Regions from separate parts of the Ligilactobacillus saerimneri genome, predicted to be linked through region 2. Evidence: predicted binding sites of a transcription regulator. Region 2 holds the regulator's gene; each other region holds the start of a gene.
What was found. Region 2 encodes CtsR, which represses protease genes until heat stress. Its sites were predicted from a motif close to TTGGTCAAAAAAGGTCAAANA; they were not measured.
Positions count from the first base shown of each region.

Region 1: a site for CtsR is predicted at 2,216-2,236, ahead of V3C97_RS05400 (ATP-dependent Clp protease ATP-binding subunit). Genes of this name have one in related genera too.
Region 3: a site for CtsR is predicted at 1,804-1,824, ahead of clpP (ATP-dependent Clp endopeptidase proteolytic subunit ClpP). Genes of this name have one in related genera too.

Region 1 is NZ_CP144759.1:1,102,445-1,107,848, forward strand. It holds gene ptsP (phosphoenolpyruvate--protein phosphotransferase) at 1-1,510, opposite strand, end outside; gene V3C97_RS05390 (phosphocarrier protein HPr) at 1,510-1,776, opposite strand; gene V3C97_RS05395 (hypothetical protein) at 1,939-2,133, opposite strand; gene V3C97_RS05400 (ATP-dependent Clp protease ATP-binding subunit) at 2,284-4,458, shown strand; gene V3C97_RS05405 (MucBP domain-containing protein) at 4,596-5,404, shown strand, end outside.
Region 2 is NZ_CP144759.1:1,230,698-1,236,101, forward strand. It holds gene V3C97_RS06040 (DNA-directed RNA polymerase subunit beta) at 1-646, opposite strand, end outside; gene V3C97_RS06045 (ATP-dependent Clp protease ATP-binding subunit) at 922-3,387, opposite strand; gene V3C97_RS06050 (CtsR family transcriptional regulator) at 3,394-3,873, opposite strand; gene V3C97_RS06055 (hypothetical protein) at 3,980-4,969, opposite strand; gene V3C97_RS06060 (IS30 family transposase) at 5,043-5,404, opposite strand, start outside.
Region 3 is NZ_CP144759.1:388,727-394,130, reverse strand. It holds gene V3C97_RS01840 (sugar-binding transcriptional regulator) at 1-871, opposite strand, end outside; gene clpP (ATP-dependent Clp endopeptidase proteolytic subunit ClpP) at 1,138-1,725, opposite strand; tRNA gene V3C97_RS01830 (tRNA-Arg) at 1,925-1,996, opposite strand; gene whiA (DNA-binding protein WhiA) at 2,074-3,012, opposite strand; gene V3C97_RS01820 (gluconeogenesis factor YvcK family protein) at 3,033-4,052, opposite strand; gene rapZ (RNase adapter RapZ) at 4,042-4,938, opposite strand; gene sdaAA (L-serine ammonia-lyase, iron-sulfur-dependent, subunit alpha) at 4,993-5,404, opposite strand, start outside.

The DNA.
Region 1 (5,404 bases), 130 kb from region 2:
ACATGCCAGTCCACTTACCTTCAGCATGTGATGCTTCGATAGTGTTCTTGATCATCCGCAAAATGGAGGGGTTATATGGTTGATAAAGGTAGGATACTCGTTCGTTCCCACGATCAGCAGCCATTGAGTAACCAATCAAGTCATTAGTCCCAATACTGAAGAAATCAACATACTTAGCTAATTTGTCAGCAATCATTGCTGCTGCTGGAATTTCCATCATCATCCCGACTTCAATATCGTCTGATACTGGCACACCACCAGCCACTAACTTAGCCTTTTCTTCTTCAAAAATTGCCTTGGCCTGCTTGAATTCTTGGACAGTAGCGATCATTGGGAACATAATTGCTAACTTACCATAGTGAGATGCCCGCAATAATGCCCGCAATTGTGTCCGGAAAATATCTTGCCGATCAAGAGAAATCCGAATAGCACGATATCCTAAGAATGGATTTTGTTCAGCAGGTAAAGGTAAATATGGTAATTCCTTATCCCCACCAATGTCCATTGTCCGAACGACAACTTGCTTACCATTCATGCCTTCAACCGCAGCCTTGTAAGCTTGGAACTGTTCTTCTTCAGATGGAAGTTCGTCTGAGTTCATATATAAGAATTCAGAACGGAATAAACCAACTGCTTCAGCACCATTATCATTGGCACCTTGAACATCATCAGGTGTACCAATGTTAGCACCTAAGATAACTTGTTTGCCATCTGCAGTAGTAGAAGCAGCATTCTTAAGCTTCTTCCATTCCGCTTTTTGTTCAGCAAATGCTTTGGCTTTAGCCTGATATTCAGCTACTTCTTCTGCAGTTGGATCAATTAAAGCTTCCCCATTAATCCCATCCAGAATCAAAGTAGTTCCTTCAGCAATATCAGTTGTAGCAGAACCTGAACCAACAACAGCTGGGATTTCTAATGTCCGTGACATAATTGCTGAGTGTGAAGTCCGTCCCCCAATATCAGTAATAAAACCCTTAACATAGCGCCGGTCTAATTGGGCTGTGTCAGATGGAGTTAAGTCATGAGAAACAATGATAACTTCTTCATCAATCAATGCTGGGTTAGGGATAGTTACCCCTAATAAGTGGGCCATCACCCGCTTAGTAACGTCACGGATATCTCCCGCACGTTCTTGCATATAAGCATTATCAGTCATCGCTTCGAACATAGAGATAAACATATCTGTTACGTTCTTCAGTGCGGTTTCAGCATTAACAAGGTCGTTTTTAATTTGGTCATTAATTTGACCAAACAATTCAGGGTCAGAAAGAATTGTTAAGTGTGCTTCGAACACTTGAGCTTCTTCTTCCCCAAGATTTTCAGTTGCCTTTTGCTTGATAACTTCCAACTCTTTCTTAGAAGCTTCAACCGCAGCAGCTAAACGATTGATTTCTGCATCTGCGTCTTCAATCGTCTTTTTAGAAAATGACAAGTCGGGCTGAACCAGCATATATGCCTTGGCAGTAGCGATCCCATCGCTAGCTGCGATCCCTTTAAGTACCTTGGTCATTATTCTGCAAGTCCTTCCTTAGTCATTGTTTCAGTGATAGCAGCGATTGCTTCTGCTTCGTCATCACCTTCAGCAGTGATTTCAACATCAGCATTTTGACCAACACCTAAGGACATAACACCCATGATAGACTTCAAGTTAACTGACTTACCGTTGTAAGTTAAGTTAATGTCTGAGTTAAAACCACTAGCAGCTTGAACTAATAAAGTAGCTGGACGTGCGTGGATACCTGTTTCTGCAATAACGTGAAATTCTTTCTTTTCCATAATTAATCATTCTCCTTTGTATGGGTAAATTTAGTACGGACACCAGATTGAATATGACTCAACCCGTAATCCTGCTAGAAAAATGTTATCATGGAAATGGTTTCATTACAAGTTTTTGTTATTAAAAACTCTCGGTGCACCAAGTCCTATTTTACCTACTATCTATGCTTTCGGCTTATCTTGATAACGTCGATAAGTTGCTCCTCCTCCTCGCTTAGCAGTTCCAACAATTCCCTTTCGAAACTGAAATGACATATAAATAGGTTGAAAATCCATAAATTCATCTCGTTCAATCTCTAGTTTACTAATTTTTCCGTTATATAAATCGGTTAATAATTGTTGATAATCTTTAGTCATTAATAACACTCCTTTTTCTCGAGTATAGCATTCAAAATCATAATTCTTGAATTTTATATATGGACTTGTATAATAATAGCCAAAGGTCAATTTTGGTCAAACAAAATTTGGTAACCTAGTTTTTAATTAATGAAAGGTTGTGAATTTATAGTGCTATGTCAAAATTGCCATATGAATCCGGCAACTATCCATTTGTCCCGTATGATTAATGGACGACGGAAAACCATTGATATTTGTGAAAATTGCTACCGTAAAATTCAAGGAGAGAGCCTTAGCGATCCATTTGGATTTGCATTTGGTGGTAATGATTTTGATGATCTTTTCCGAGCTATGGAAGGACAACAAATGAATCAGCGCCGCGGACAAGTTCCTCCTCGTAGTCAAAGTGGCACGGGTAATAATGGAAGAAATAATGGTAACTCTTTATTAGCTCAATTTGGAGTTAACCTAACTCAAGAAGCTAAAGATGGTAAGATTGATCCCGTTATTGGCCGTGATAAGGAGATTGCTCGCATCATTGAGATCTTAAATCGGCGTACAAAGAATAATCCTGTTCTTATCGGTGAAGCAGGTGTAGGTAAAACAGCCGTAGTCGAAGGCTTAGCTCAAAAGATCGTTGATGGTGATGTGCCACAAAAATTACTTGATAAAAAGGTAATCCGTTTAGATGTAGTTTCTCTGGTTCAGGGAACAGGAATTCGGGGACAGTTCGAGCAACGAATGCAACAATTAATGACAGAATTACGTCAAGCAAAGGATATAATTTTATTCATTGATGAAATCCACGAAATCGTTGGTGCTGGCTCTGCAGAAGGCGGAATGGATGCGGGGAATGTTTTAAAACCTGCATTAGCTCGGGGAGAACTTCAACTTATTGGGGCTACTACCCTCAATGAATATCGGCGTATCGAAAAGGACTCTGCACTCGCGCGACGCTTCCAACCAGTAAATGTTAGCGAACCTAGTCAAAAAGAAACTTTACAGATCTTGAAGGGAATTCAGACAAAATATGAAGGATTCCACCACGTTAAATATACAGATGATGCTCTTCAAGCAGCAGTATCTCTTTCTGCACGCTATATTCAAGACCGCTTCTTACCAGACAAGGCTATTGACTTGCTAGATGAAGCAGGTTCGCGCAAAAACTTGACAATTCACGCCCTAGATCCACGGGTAATTGACGAGAAAATTACTAATGCTGACGCTAAAAAGCAAAAAGCTCTTCAAGACGAAGATTACGAAATGGCTGCTTACTATCGGGATCAAGTTAACAAGTTTGAAAAGATGAAGGAAAACAATACTAGCGATGATCAGGCACCGACAGTAACCGAACAGGATATGCAAAAAATTGTCGAAGAAAAGACAAACATTCCAGTTGGTGAGCTAAAAGCTAAAGAAAAAGAACAGTTACGTGATTTAGCTAAGTCATTGAAGGCTCACGTTATTGGTCAAGACGAAGCTGTGGCTAAGGTTGCCCGCGCAATCAGGCGAAACCGCATTGGTTTTAATAAGTCTGGTCGTCCAATTGGCTCCTTCCTCTTTGTCGGGCCAACTGGGGTCGGTAAAACCGAAACAGCTAAACAATTAGCCCGGGAACTCTTTGGTAATGAAGATGCAATGATTCGGTTTGACATGTCTGAATACATGGAAAAGCACTCCGTTTCAAAGTTGATCGGGTCCCCTCCAGGATATGTTGGTTATGAAGAAGCTGGCCAGCTAACCGAGCAAGTACGGCGCCATCCATATAGCCTAGTTTTACTAGACGAAGTTGAAAAAGCTCACCCTGATGTCATGCATATGTTCCTTCAAATTCTCGATGATGGTCGCTTGACTGACTCTCAAGGACGAACTGTTTCCTTTAAAGACACCATCATCATCATGACAAGTAATGCTGGCTCAGGAGATTCCGTTGTTAACGTTGGCTTTGGTGCTAATGCAGCCGGCAAATCTAATTCTATTATGGACAAATTAACCAAATACTTTAAACCGGAATTCCTTAATCGTTTTGATGACATCATTGAATTCAATGCTTTATCTAAGCAAGACTTGATGTCTATCGTAACATTGATGCTGGATGATGTTAACCAAATGTTAGCTCAACAAGGACTTTCCATCCATGTAACTAAACCAGTTGCGGAAAAGTTGGTTGATCTTGGTTATGATCCAAAAATGGGGGCACGGCCATTGCGTCGTGTTATCCAAGAGCAAATTGAGGATAAGGTTGCAGATTTCTACCTTGACCACCAAGATGTAACTAATTTTGTGGCCAACATGGATCAAGATGAAATTAAAATTTCATCTAAAAAAGAAGTCACTTCTGACTAATTTGAATCTACTATTGTAAAAATTGCCTGCTAAACTACTTTAGAATTGGTGTTCACACCTCTTCTAAAGTGGTTTTTATTTTGGCGTAGTGTCTACAACCGTATATGCTATAATTAAGAAATATGGAGGTGAGATCATTGTCTATTTGGGAGAACGTTTCAAAATTTGCCCGTTTATTTAGTAATAATAAAACAGCACTATTTCCGCAGCATTCACGGCGACGTAAAAGACAGCGACGTCGGCAGCAGTGGCAACAGCCACCAAAGCGAAAAGTACCCACCACAATTGACGTTTTACCAACTACTAATACCACAAATGAGGATATCCCTTTAATGCCATCGGCTGATGAAACCAATGTTGCCAGTGTGCAATCGGCTGATGAAAAAGTTGCACAACTTATCATCATTTATCAGGATCAAAAGCATCAAGCGTTAGCTGATCCGCAGATTATCTCTGGTCAAATTGGGGATGCTACTAATATTAAATTTCGTCAGTTTGCTGGCTATACTCTTAATAAAATCGTGGGATATACGGCAAATTTTGTTCATCACAAAGCAATTTTAACTCTCACCTATGAAAAGCACGATGGCGGAATAATTTGGCAATTTAGCCGTAACTACGATAATTACCGTTTGTTGACTAAACCACAATTCCACAAAGGAAAACTAGGCAAGCCGTATTCATTGGCTATTCCCCAAATACCCAACTATGTCTTTCTTAAGGCTAATGGCAAACTGAAGGGACAGTTCACCGAAAAACAACAAACTGTCACTTACTTTTTCCGACGGGCTGATTGGGTTGATGTCACGACTGTCTCTCATTTGTTACGAATGGAGAGCTATGTCACTTGTTATGATGATATTGGTGGTAATGCCCTAGCAACCCCCTTGGCCAAGAACTCTGTTTGGCAAACCTTCTTATCAGTTAAAATGGCTGATCGTAGTCT
Region 2 (5,404 bases):
CACCAAGCATATTGATGATTTCACTATCGGAGCCATAACCCAAAGCCCGAACTAATTCAGACATTGGCAACTTACGTGTTCGATCAATCCGAACATAGGAAATATCCTTGGCATCTGTTTCGTATTCCAGCCATGCCCCACGGTTAGGGATAACTGTTGTTCCAAATGTTGTCCGTCCATTCTTGTCAACTTCTGAATTAAAGTAGACACCTGGCGAACGAACCAATTGGGAAACAATAACACGTTCAGCACCGTTGATAATGAAAGTTCCTTGTTTTGTCATCAATGGGAAATCACCAAAGAATACATCTTGGGACTTGATTTCCCCAGTTTCATGGTTAGTAAGTCTTAAAGTAACATGTAATGGAGCAGAATAGTTTGCATCGTGTTCCCGTGCTTCTTCAACCGTATACTTTGGTTCAAGTAACCGGTAATCAACGAATTCTAAAGAAAGATTGCCTTGGAAATCTTCAATCGGCATAATGTCGTTGAACATTTCACGTAATCCTTCATCCAAGAACCAGTTATAGGAATCAGTTTGAATCTCGATCAAGTTAGGCAGATCAAGTACTTCTTTAATCCGCGCATAACTTCTCCGAGTACGGTGCTTGCCGTATTTTACTAAATGTCCTGCCAAGTTGTTCACCTCTCGAAAATATTCTGTGAATGCCAACCAATATTACATTTTTGTTACAAATGCTGATATTGGCGCTTTTTTCCCTTTTTTTGGCAAAAAAAAACCAAAAATAGAACTGGTAAAAGAACCTTTAACCCTCTATTTTTGCTTCTTTATAGCAACTATCATGGACAATAGATCATGACAGCCGTTAAATTCACAGTTTTTGCATTTGTTTATTATAGCGAGAACAAAAAAGTTTGTCAATACAAAAAACACGGTATTCGAACCGTGTTTTTTGTGCCCTATTTAGTTGTTGCTAATTCTTTAACTGTGACTGTAATCTTACCCTTAGAAGCTCCAACTGTAAGTTGATCTCCTTGTGCAACATGTCCTCGCAAAAGTTCATCACTTAACCGATCTTCGATTTCAGTCTGTAACGCCCGCCGTAATGGTCGAGCACCATATTGCGGATTAAATCCTTTCTGAGCCACAACATCAATAGCTGCCGGAGTAATTTTTAGCTTGATTCCTTGATCTGCTAATCGTTGAACTAATTTCTGTGCTAATAGCCGGACAATCTGATGTAGTTCCTTTTGGTGTAATGCATGGAAAATAACAATATCATCAATTCGGTTTAGAAATTCTGGCCGATACGTTTGTTTCAATGTTTCCCGAATTTTTTTACTCATTGCTTGATAGTCATCAGCCAATTCTTTTTTACCAAAGCCCACAGTCTTCTCATCACGTAATGCAGTGGCTCCGAGATTAGATGTCATAATTATGATTGTATTTTGGAAATTGACCTTACGCCCCTTTGAATCTGTCAAATAGCCATCATCTAAAACTTGTAATAGCAAATTAAAGACATCAGGATGGGCTTTTTCTACTTCATCAAGCAAGACGACTGAATATGGATGCTGCCGCACTTTTTCCGTCAATTGCCCCCCTTCATCATAACCAACATAACCAGGAGGGGATCCCACTAAGCGACTGACCGAGTATTTCTCCATGTATTCACTCATATCGATCCGGATCATACTATCTTCCGATCCAAATACTGCTTGCGCTAAAGCTTTGGCCAATTCTGTTTTTCCTACACCGGTAGGTCCTAGAAACATAAATGAACCAATAGGGCGATTAGGATCACCTAGTCCACTTCGAGCACGCCGAATTGCCTTTGCTACAGCAACAACCGCCTCGTCTTGCCCAACAACTTGGCGATGAAGTGTTTCTTCCAAATTAATTAAGCGTTCTCCTTCATTCTTATTTATCTGCGTTACCGGAACACCAGTCCAATCAGCAACTACCCGCGCAACATCTTCAGAGCTAACTTTAGCTGTAAACTCACCCTTTGTGGTCATCGTTGCTTGGCGCTTAGTTAATGTTGTCGCCTTTTTATCCTGGGCCTGTTTTTGTTTGCGAAGAACTGCCGCTTGATTAAAATCACCTGCAATCAAAGCGGATTGAATTTGTTTGGCTAATGAAGCAATTTCATCATTAACCTGAGACAAGCGTGACTTCTTGTCATTCTTGTCAATTCGAACTCTGGCTGCTGCTTCATCCATCAAGTCGATTGCTTTATCAGGTAAATAGCGATTGGTAATATACCGATCACTCAATTTTACCGCAGCAACAAGTGCTTCATCAGATAATTGCACTTGGTGGTGTTGTTCGTACCGTGGGCGCAATCCCTGAAGAATCTTTACTGTCTGATCAGGAGTAGGAGCTTCGACTGTAATCGTTGCAAAGCGGCGTTCTAATGCAGAGTCTGATTCAACATATTTTTGATACTCATCTAATGTTGTGGCCCCAATGATTTGAACCTCGCCCCGGGCTAATGCAGGTTTTAAAATATTGGCTGCATCAATTGCCCCCTCTGCACCTCCGGCTCCAATGATTGTATGCATTTCATCGATAAAAAGAATAACATTCCGATCACGTTGTATTTCTTCGATGATTTTTTTAAGACGATTTTCAAACTCACCACGATATTTAGTTCCAGCGACTAACGATCCCATATCTAACATCATTAGACGTTTATTCTGTAGGTTCTCTGGAACTTCATTTTGGGCTAGTTTAGTAGCAAGTCCTTCAACAATAGCTGTTTTTCCTACACCAGGATCCCCTAGTAAAACGGGGTTGTTTTTGGTCCGACGACTTAAAATTTGTGTTAGGCGGCGGATTTCCCGCTCACGACCAACCACTGGATCAACTTGCCCTTCTGCTGCTGTTTTAGTTAAATCGCGTGCGAGCTCATTTAAAGTTGGCGTTCCTTGTTCTTTATTACGGTTCATTTGGCGTTGTTTTCGTTGTAATTGCGCCCCATTTACCCCGATCATTTTGTTAATTGTTCTGGTCAAGACATTAGGATCAACATTTAAGTCTGTTAAAATTCGTCGTGCAATATTATCTTGATCAGCTAACAATGCCAATAAAATATGTTCCGTTCCCACAGCTGGTGCCCCAATTAACCGCTGCAATCTTTGTGCTTCATCCAAGATAAGCTTAGCTTTAGGTGAATACGGTAAATAATCATACCTTTGGGAACGGTCTAAATTACCATAGTTGACAATGTATTCAATTTCTTCCCTAATATCTAATGGAAAAAGTGAAAACTGCTTAAGTGCTTTACCAGCTACTGAGTTATCAACCGTTGTTAGTGCCAATAACAGGTGCTCTGTTCCTACTGCCTGGTGTTTGAAATGTTTAGCCTCTGACTGAGCAATAACCAGCACCCGCTTGGCACTTGGGGTATAGTTTTCTGTCATTTATCGTCACTTCCCATTTTTTAAGTCATATCGGAGCCGATTAAGTACCCCAATCATAATATGTGCACGTACTTTTTCTTCTAAGTACTTGTCACCAAAGTTCAACGTTCGCTTGTCAATTGTGGCTAAAACAATGTTAGCCTCTTTTTCTGTCATCACTTTATCCTCATACAGACTCTGAATAATATTAAAAGCCTTACTATCAGATAAACGATCACCAATTGATGCAATCAACGTATCCAAGAAGTCCGTATTATCGAGTAAGTTAACTTTTTCGATACGAATATAGCCACCACCGCCACGTTTACTCTCTACAATGTACCCTTCTTGAGTAGTAAACCGGGTCTTAATCACGTAATTAATTTGCGAAGGGACTACATCAAACCTATCTGCAATTTGCGAACGTTTGATCTCGATTTGATTATTATCTGATAAGATGCTTTTTAAATAATTTTCGATTATATCAGAAATATTTCTTCCTTGCATAAGATCTACCCTTCTTTAAAAACAGTTTGACTAACTTTGACATTAATTATACGTAACTTTTCAGACAAATAAAAGAATTTAATCCAGCGATTAAACTCTTCTAAATTTAGTTATCTACTCGGTGTATCTTACTTAAAATATTCTTTATCTGTTGCGAATACTCGCCAAAATTACGTACCAGCTCTGCCTTCGAATAAGTTTTATGCCCATTAGCTATTCCCATATGATCACCTTCAAGCGTGTCATAGGTCACATATACTTGATCACCTTGGACCCGCATAGTTGTAGCATGAGCCCCAGCATCAATACTGTGTCCCCCATCCTGTTTTTGCCAATGCATATAATCTACTGCCTGTTCCAAATTCTGCACAGTATCAGCGTTTTTTTCATCTCCATCCCCATTATCAATTACTAATTGCATGTAAGCCATCAGTTCGTATTCTTCATTTGAGTAGGTTTTGTCCGTTGTAGTAGTCTGTTTAGCAACCGTTTTTATTACTAAATTTTGTGCTTTATCAATAACTGCCTGAGATTTTCCATGCTTATTAACTGTCATAATAATTTTACGTAAGTTAACCTGCATAAATGGGCTGTATTCCTGCTGCGATTGCGGATCAATACTATAAAATGCCACGTTGCCATCAGCGCCAACAGTGTAGGCAGCAACTACCTTGTCGGCTGTTCCAGCTGGCTGAAGAAGCCAACTTCGTCCTCGCCCTGGAACACTGAGGTGGTCAGCATACTCTCTTTGTGTTAAATTTAGACTTCCGTCATTGCTAAATAGATTCTGCCACGCATCTTGTCCGCTGTAACTTTCGCCATAGTAAGCAATAGCCAGAACCGTCTGTGCTGGTGAAACTCCATTATAGGTCAACGTTACAATTTCTTTTTTACTTTCAGATGAACTTTTCTTTTTAGCTGAGCTTTGTCTTTTCCGCTTAGCTTTTTTTATAGTGATTTTTTCAATCCGTGGTGCAGAATTTTTTTGCTGACTGTACCATTTCCAGCCTAACCCACCACCAAGAAACAACAGTAAAATGCCTCCAATAAGCCATCTATTTATCTTTTTACTTTGTCCATGTTTCTTCTTAATCATGTATTTCACCTTCCTCCACTAATTAACCTTCTCTTATTAATAAGGTAGATTGCAATAAATAACTTGAACAAATTTAATGACGCAGATTAAGCAAAAAGATCTCAATTGGAGTTCGCCAGTTCAAACATTTGAGTGGCCGTGAATTCAGATACCAGTTAATCTGAATCAATTCATCATCACTAATCTCTTCAATTGGCTGACCCTTAGGAATAAATCGCCGTAACACTCGATTACGATTCTCATTACTACCACGTTCATGCGGAGAATAAGCATGGGCAAAGTACAACGGCACGCCGGTATTTTTCTCAATTGATTGGTAGTTGGCGAACTCTTTCCCGTGATCAACCGTCAGTGTCTTGAGATTAGTTCCTAATTGATTAGCTAACTCAAGGATAGCCTTAGTCATTGAAGTGCTATCTCGTCCACCAAGCCGTT
Region 3 (5,404 bases), 770 kb from region 2:
CAATTCTAGGGATACGATGTACAATTGCACCTTCTTCGTTAAAGAAATAACCAAAGGCTTCACCAACTGCATGCTCAGCTTGCAACTGTGCGATCACCTCGGGGGGCATAGCCCGCCGTTCGGCCATCTTCACTGCTTCGCCTATACTATGAATAGCTGCATTTGAGTGGCGAATCAAATCGACAACTTGTCGAACACTTGGTTCAGCAAGTAAAGGTCGATAAGTATCCTCGCTCACGTGCTCTGGCACATACAAAGCGCGGTGCAAACTATTAGTCCGCAATGCCATCTGAGCACTAATATTATTTGCCTGGATGTCGATTCGTTCACCGACACCCCCACGAGCAGGAACAAAAGTCAACTGACGATTAACAGAAAGATCAGCTGTTAGTTGTTTAGCAACTTCAGCCATTGTTGACCCACCCATTACTGCGATAACATTTGTTCCTGCGGGTAAAAGGTCTTTAAGTTTATTATTTAATACTTTGCCCATTGCGTCAACTACTTGGAACTGGAGATCACTATCTCCAGGCACAACATAACATTGGCGTAAACCAAGTTTGCGGCATAACTGCCGCTCTAACTGCTGCATCCCTGATAGTTGTTCAATCAATGGGGCCAAACCCCGAACAGTTTCTTTTCCTTTAGCAGTCAAAACCATTCCAGACCTTGTTGATGTAATCAAGTCTTGTTTTCTCAAAAAGTCGGTTTCAGTTCGCAACACACGCTCACTAATGTCTAAGCTCTGAGCGAGCGTCCGCCGGCCAATAGGAGCTGACCAATCAATATTGCGCAGGACATTAAAGCGTTGTTCAATGACATCGACCATATCAGGAGCGATGGCTTTGACCCATTTTAAATCCTGGTTCATAGCAAGTTCCTCTTTCTTATGGGACGTTTTTTGACCATCAGTGCCGTCAAACGACCCAGTGATTCCAAAAAAACAAAGTATAAACATGACTCACAGAATCATCCCCATACCTCGATTACACTTTGAATTATATCAGGTGAATTTTAATTTTGCAAGAAAAGTAAGCGATTTTTCCACACAGACAGAAAAAGCCGTAATGCGCATCACATCACGGCTTCAATGGGATTAAATCCCGAATTAGAATACTTATTTCAATTTAATGTTCGTTATTTACTCTTGTTAACCATCACTTGGTCAATCAAACCATATTCTAAGGCTTGTTGAGCAGTCATAAAGTTGTCCCGATCAGTATCTTCATTGATCTTATCAACTGTTTGTCCTGTGTGTTCAGCCAAAATTTGATTGATTAATTCCCGCGTCTTGAGGATATGTTGAGCCGCAATCTGAATTTCAGTTGATTGCCCTTGAGCCCCACCTAGAGGTTGGTGGATCATGATTTCAGAGTGTGGTAAAGCAAACCGCTTACCCTTGGTCCCAGCGGTTGCTAATACAGATGCCATTGAAGCAGCCATCCCCATTACAATGGTTTGCACATCCGCTTTAACAAAGTTCATAGTGTCATAAATCGCCAAACCAGCAGAAACTGATCCACCTGGTGAGTTGATATACATGTAAATATCTTTTTCAGAATCTTGTGCATCTAAGAAAAGTAACTGGGCGATGATAGCGTTAGCCATATCATCATTGATTTCACCAGATACCATAATGATCCGATCCTTCAACAACCGTGAATAAATATCATAAGCTCGTTCGCCACGAGAAGATTGTTCAATAACTGTAGGAACTAAGTTCATTCCGTAAACCTCCCTGATAACCTATTTGTGTATAAGTTGAGTTTAGCACTCCTTTGAATATACTGCTAGTTTACTCTTTTGGTCAGTAATGGTCAAATTATATGTTCTGATTAAATCCATATGCAATTATGCTCATCTGTTTGCTCGAGTAGATAAAACAAAAACCACATGGTAATTACCATGTGGCCTCAACAAGTAGTGCGTCCCCGGGGAGTCGAACCCCGATTTCGAGAACCGGAATCTCGCGTGCGATCCATTACACTAAGGACGCAATATCAACATGCAAGTAATACTATACCCCACGAATCATCGTTTGACAAGTAAAATTTTTACATGTTGTTAATTTTTTTATACTCCAGCACCTGAACGTAGCTTTTCCGCATATTCATTGAGCTTTCGTAAGCGGTGGTTAACCCCCGACTTGGAGATGGGTCCCCCAGAAATTAATTCTCCCAATTCTTTAAGGCTGACTTCTGGGTTGGCAATCCGCGCAACAGCAACTGCTTGCAATTTTGGTGGTAAGTGTTCCAACCCCACCGTTTGCTCGATATACCGTATATTAGCTAGTTGCTTATTAGCTGCGTCAGCTACTTTATTCATATTAGCTGTCTCGCAATTCACAATTCGATTTACTGAATTACGCATATCGCGGACGATCCGAATATCTTCAAAGCGTAACATCGAGTTAGTCGCTCCAATGAGTTGCAAGAAATCAGCAATCTTTTCGGCTTCTTTGAGGTAGGTAATATACCCACTTCGGCGTTCAGTAACCCGGGCGTTTAGGTGGTAGCGGTTGATCATTTCACAAATCATCTGATTATGTTCTTCATACAACGAATAGATTTCCAGGTGGTAACGGCTGGTTTCGGGATTATTTACCGATCCGGCAGCCAAAAATGCCCCCCGCAGGTACGATCGAACCATCGCATCATTTTTCAGTAAGTCAACTGGTACGGTCTTTTTCACTTGAAAACCGGCAAGAATATCCAAATCATTAAGTACATAGTCACTGCCTGACTTTAAACGTACAATATACAGGTTATTCTTTTTAAGCTTCATCTTCCGCCGAACCAGCAACTCACTTTCGACATCGTAAAACTGCTTGAGCAGTTGATAAATACGCCGGGCAATCGCCGGGTTCTCCGTTTGGACATTGAGCACAAAATGATGTTGCACAATGCTGACCGAACCATTCATTCGGATTAAAGCCATCAATTCCGCCTTAGCATTGTCCATATGAACTTCTAAACGTGTCAGTTCCTTCTTTACGTCACTGGCATAAGACATCCGGCTAACACCCCCTTATTTTAATTAAAATTATCACTGCGCCATGACAACGGCCGGCCCGTAAGGCGCATCAACTCATCAACAACTTGATCACCGTTATGAAAAACACCCTTATCGCGCAACTGTAAAAAGTTATCCGAAATCACCCGACAACCTTGGGCCCGCAACCCCTTGAAATCATATTTAACCTGGTACAGGTATTCGTCATATTTTTGGCGATCCATGTAATCTTGAGGAACTGGTTCAGTATTAACCAAAACTGTGTCAATAAAGTTTTGCCCCAAGTGACTATTGAGAACCCGAACATGGTCGGCATCAGTAAAGTGCTCTGTTTCCCCTAGTTGGGTCATAATGTTGCAGATATAAACCACTTCTGCTTCAGTCTGACAAACTGCTTGTCCGACATTCTTAATCATCAAGTTTGGCAAAATACTCGTAAATAAACTTCCCGGTCCCAAGACTATCTGGTCTGCTTCCTCAATGGCCTGGATCACTTCAGGCATTGCCTGGGGCTCACTTCCATCATTAGCTGTCACCCACACGCGCTTAATCATCTTGTCAGCGTGGGTGATCTCAGCTTCCCCAGCCACTGTGGTCCCATCAGTAAATTCTGCATTTAAGGTTAGTGCTTCTTCAGCGGCTGGATAAACATGTCCATCCACCTTCATCATCTCAGAAAGAAGTTGGACAGCTGTAAATATCCCTTCATCCTCCATCTCAGAGATAGCGGCAATGATTAAATTGCCAATCGCATGCCCCGAGAAGAACTTATCTTCAGATTTAAACCGGTATTGAAAAATCTTTTTTTCAAATTCTGGAAGGTTGGACAGCGCCACTAAACAATTACGAATATCGCCAGGTGGGACTACGTTGATATAATCGCGAATAACCCCCGAAGATCCACCGTCATCGGCAACTGTAACCACCGCTGAAATGTCTGCATCCCGCTTACGAAGACTCTTAAGCAGCACCGGGAGACCTGTCCCGCCACCGATCACCACAATCCGCGGCCGTTTCCTTCTTTGACAATTACTTTTCATTCGTCTTTCCTGCCTTTTCCTGCTTATGCTTCTCCACATCCCGGTGGGCAATCCGTACTTGATAATCATCAGCTAGTGCATGCCCCACCCGCTCGGTCAAAGCAACGGACCGGTGCTGACCACCAGTACACCCAATCGCAATGGTGACACTGGACTTGCCTTCGGCAACATAACCTGGCAATACATACTGCAACAGTCCAATAAAGCGTTGGTAAAATTCCTCTGTTCGCTCAGATGCCATTACATAATCATACACATCCTGGTCTAACCCTGTCTTAGGACGAAGCTTAGGAATGTAAAATGGATTAGGGAGGAAGCGGACATCCATCACAATATCAGCATCAATTGGAATCCCATACTTGAATCCAAATGACATCACCACTACATGGAAAGGCGAACTATTCTGCGTTTCAAAGTTATGGAAAATTTCTTCCCGTAGCTGACGCGGCGATAGGTCGCTTGTATCAATGATGATCTGCGCTTGTCCCCTTATGTCAGCCAATAACTTCCGTTCCAAATGAACTCCATCTAGGATCCGCCCCTCCATTGCTAACGGATGAGCACGACGTGTTTCCTTATACCGGGATACCAATTCAGCATCAGATGAGTCTAAGAAAAGGATCCGCGGTTCAATCTGTCCATCATCACTGATATTGCGTAACATTTCAATTATTTCATCATAAAAAGCCCGGGACCGTAAATCAATCACCAGGGCAATCTTAGTGATCTTACCTGATTCTTGTACCAATTCCCAAAACTTAGGTAACAGTGCTGGTGGCATATTATCAACGCAAAAATAGCCTAAATCTTCGAAGCTTTGCATTGCAACGGTCTTACCAGCACCGCTCATTCCTGTAATAATAACTAATTGAATTTGTTCCCCCATCATACCACTTCCTCAAATTGACTCTTTTTATTATATCATACCGGGTGTTTCATCTTATTTTACGGCGCCATCATCTTCATTAGTGACATCTTCGCCAAAAATTCGCATCTTCATTTTCAAGGCTGTCGGCGTAGTCGCAATTCCGCCTCGCCCGGTTTCCCGCAACGAAGCCGGCATCTGTTTGCCAATACGGCGCATTGCATCAATTACTTCATCGGCTGGGATTCGGTTTGAGATCCCTGCCAGAGCCATGTCCGCCGCCGCTAAAGCATTAACTGCACCAGCAACATTGCGTTTGACACACGGTAATTCAACCAAACCTGCTACTGGGTCACAAACCAAACCTAAAAGGTTACTCATTGCCATCGCAAAAGCCTCTGCTGATTGCCGCGGTGTCCCACCATTGATTTCAACTGCAGCTGCAGCTGCCATCGCCGATGCACTGCCTACTTCAGCCTGACAACCT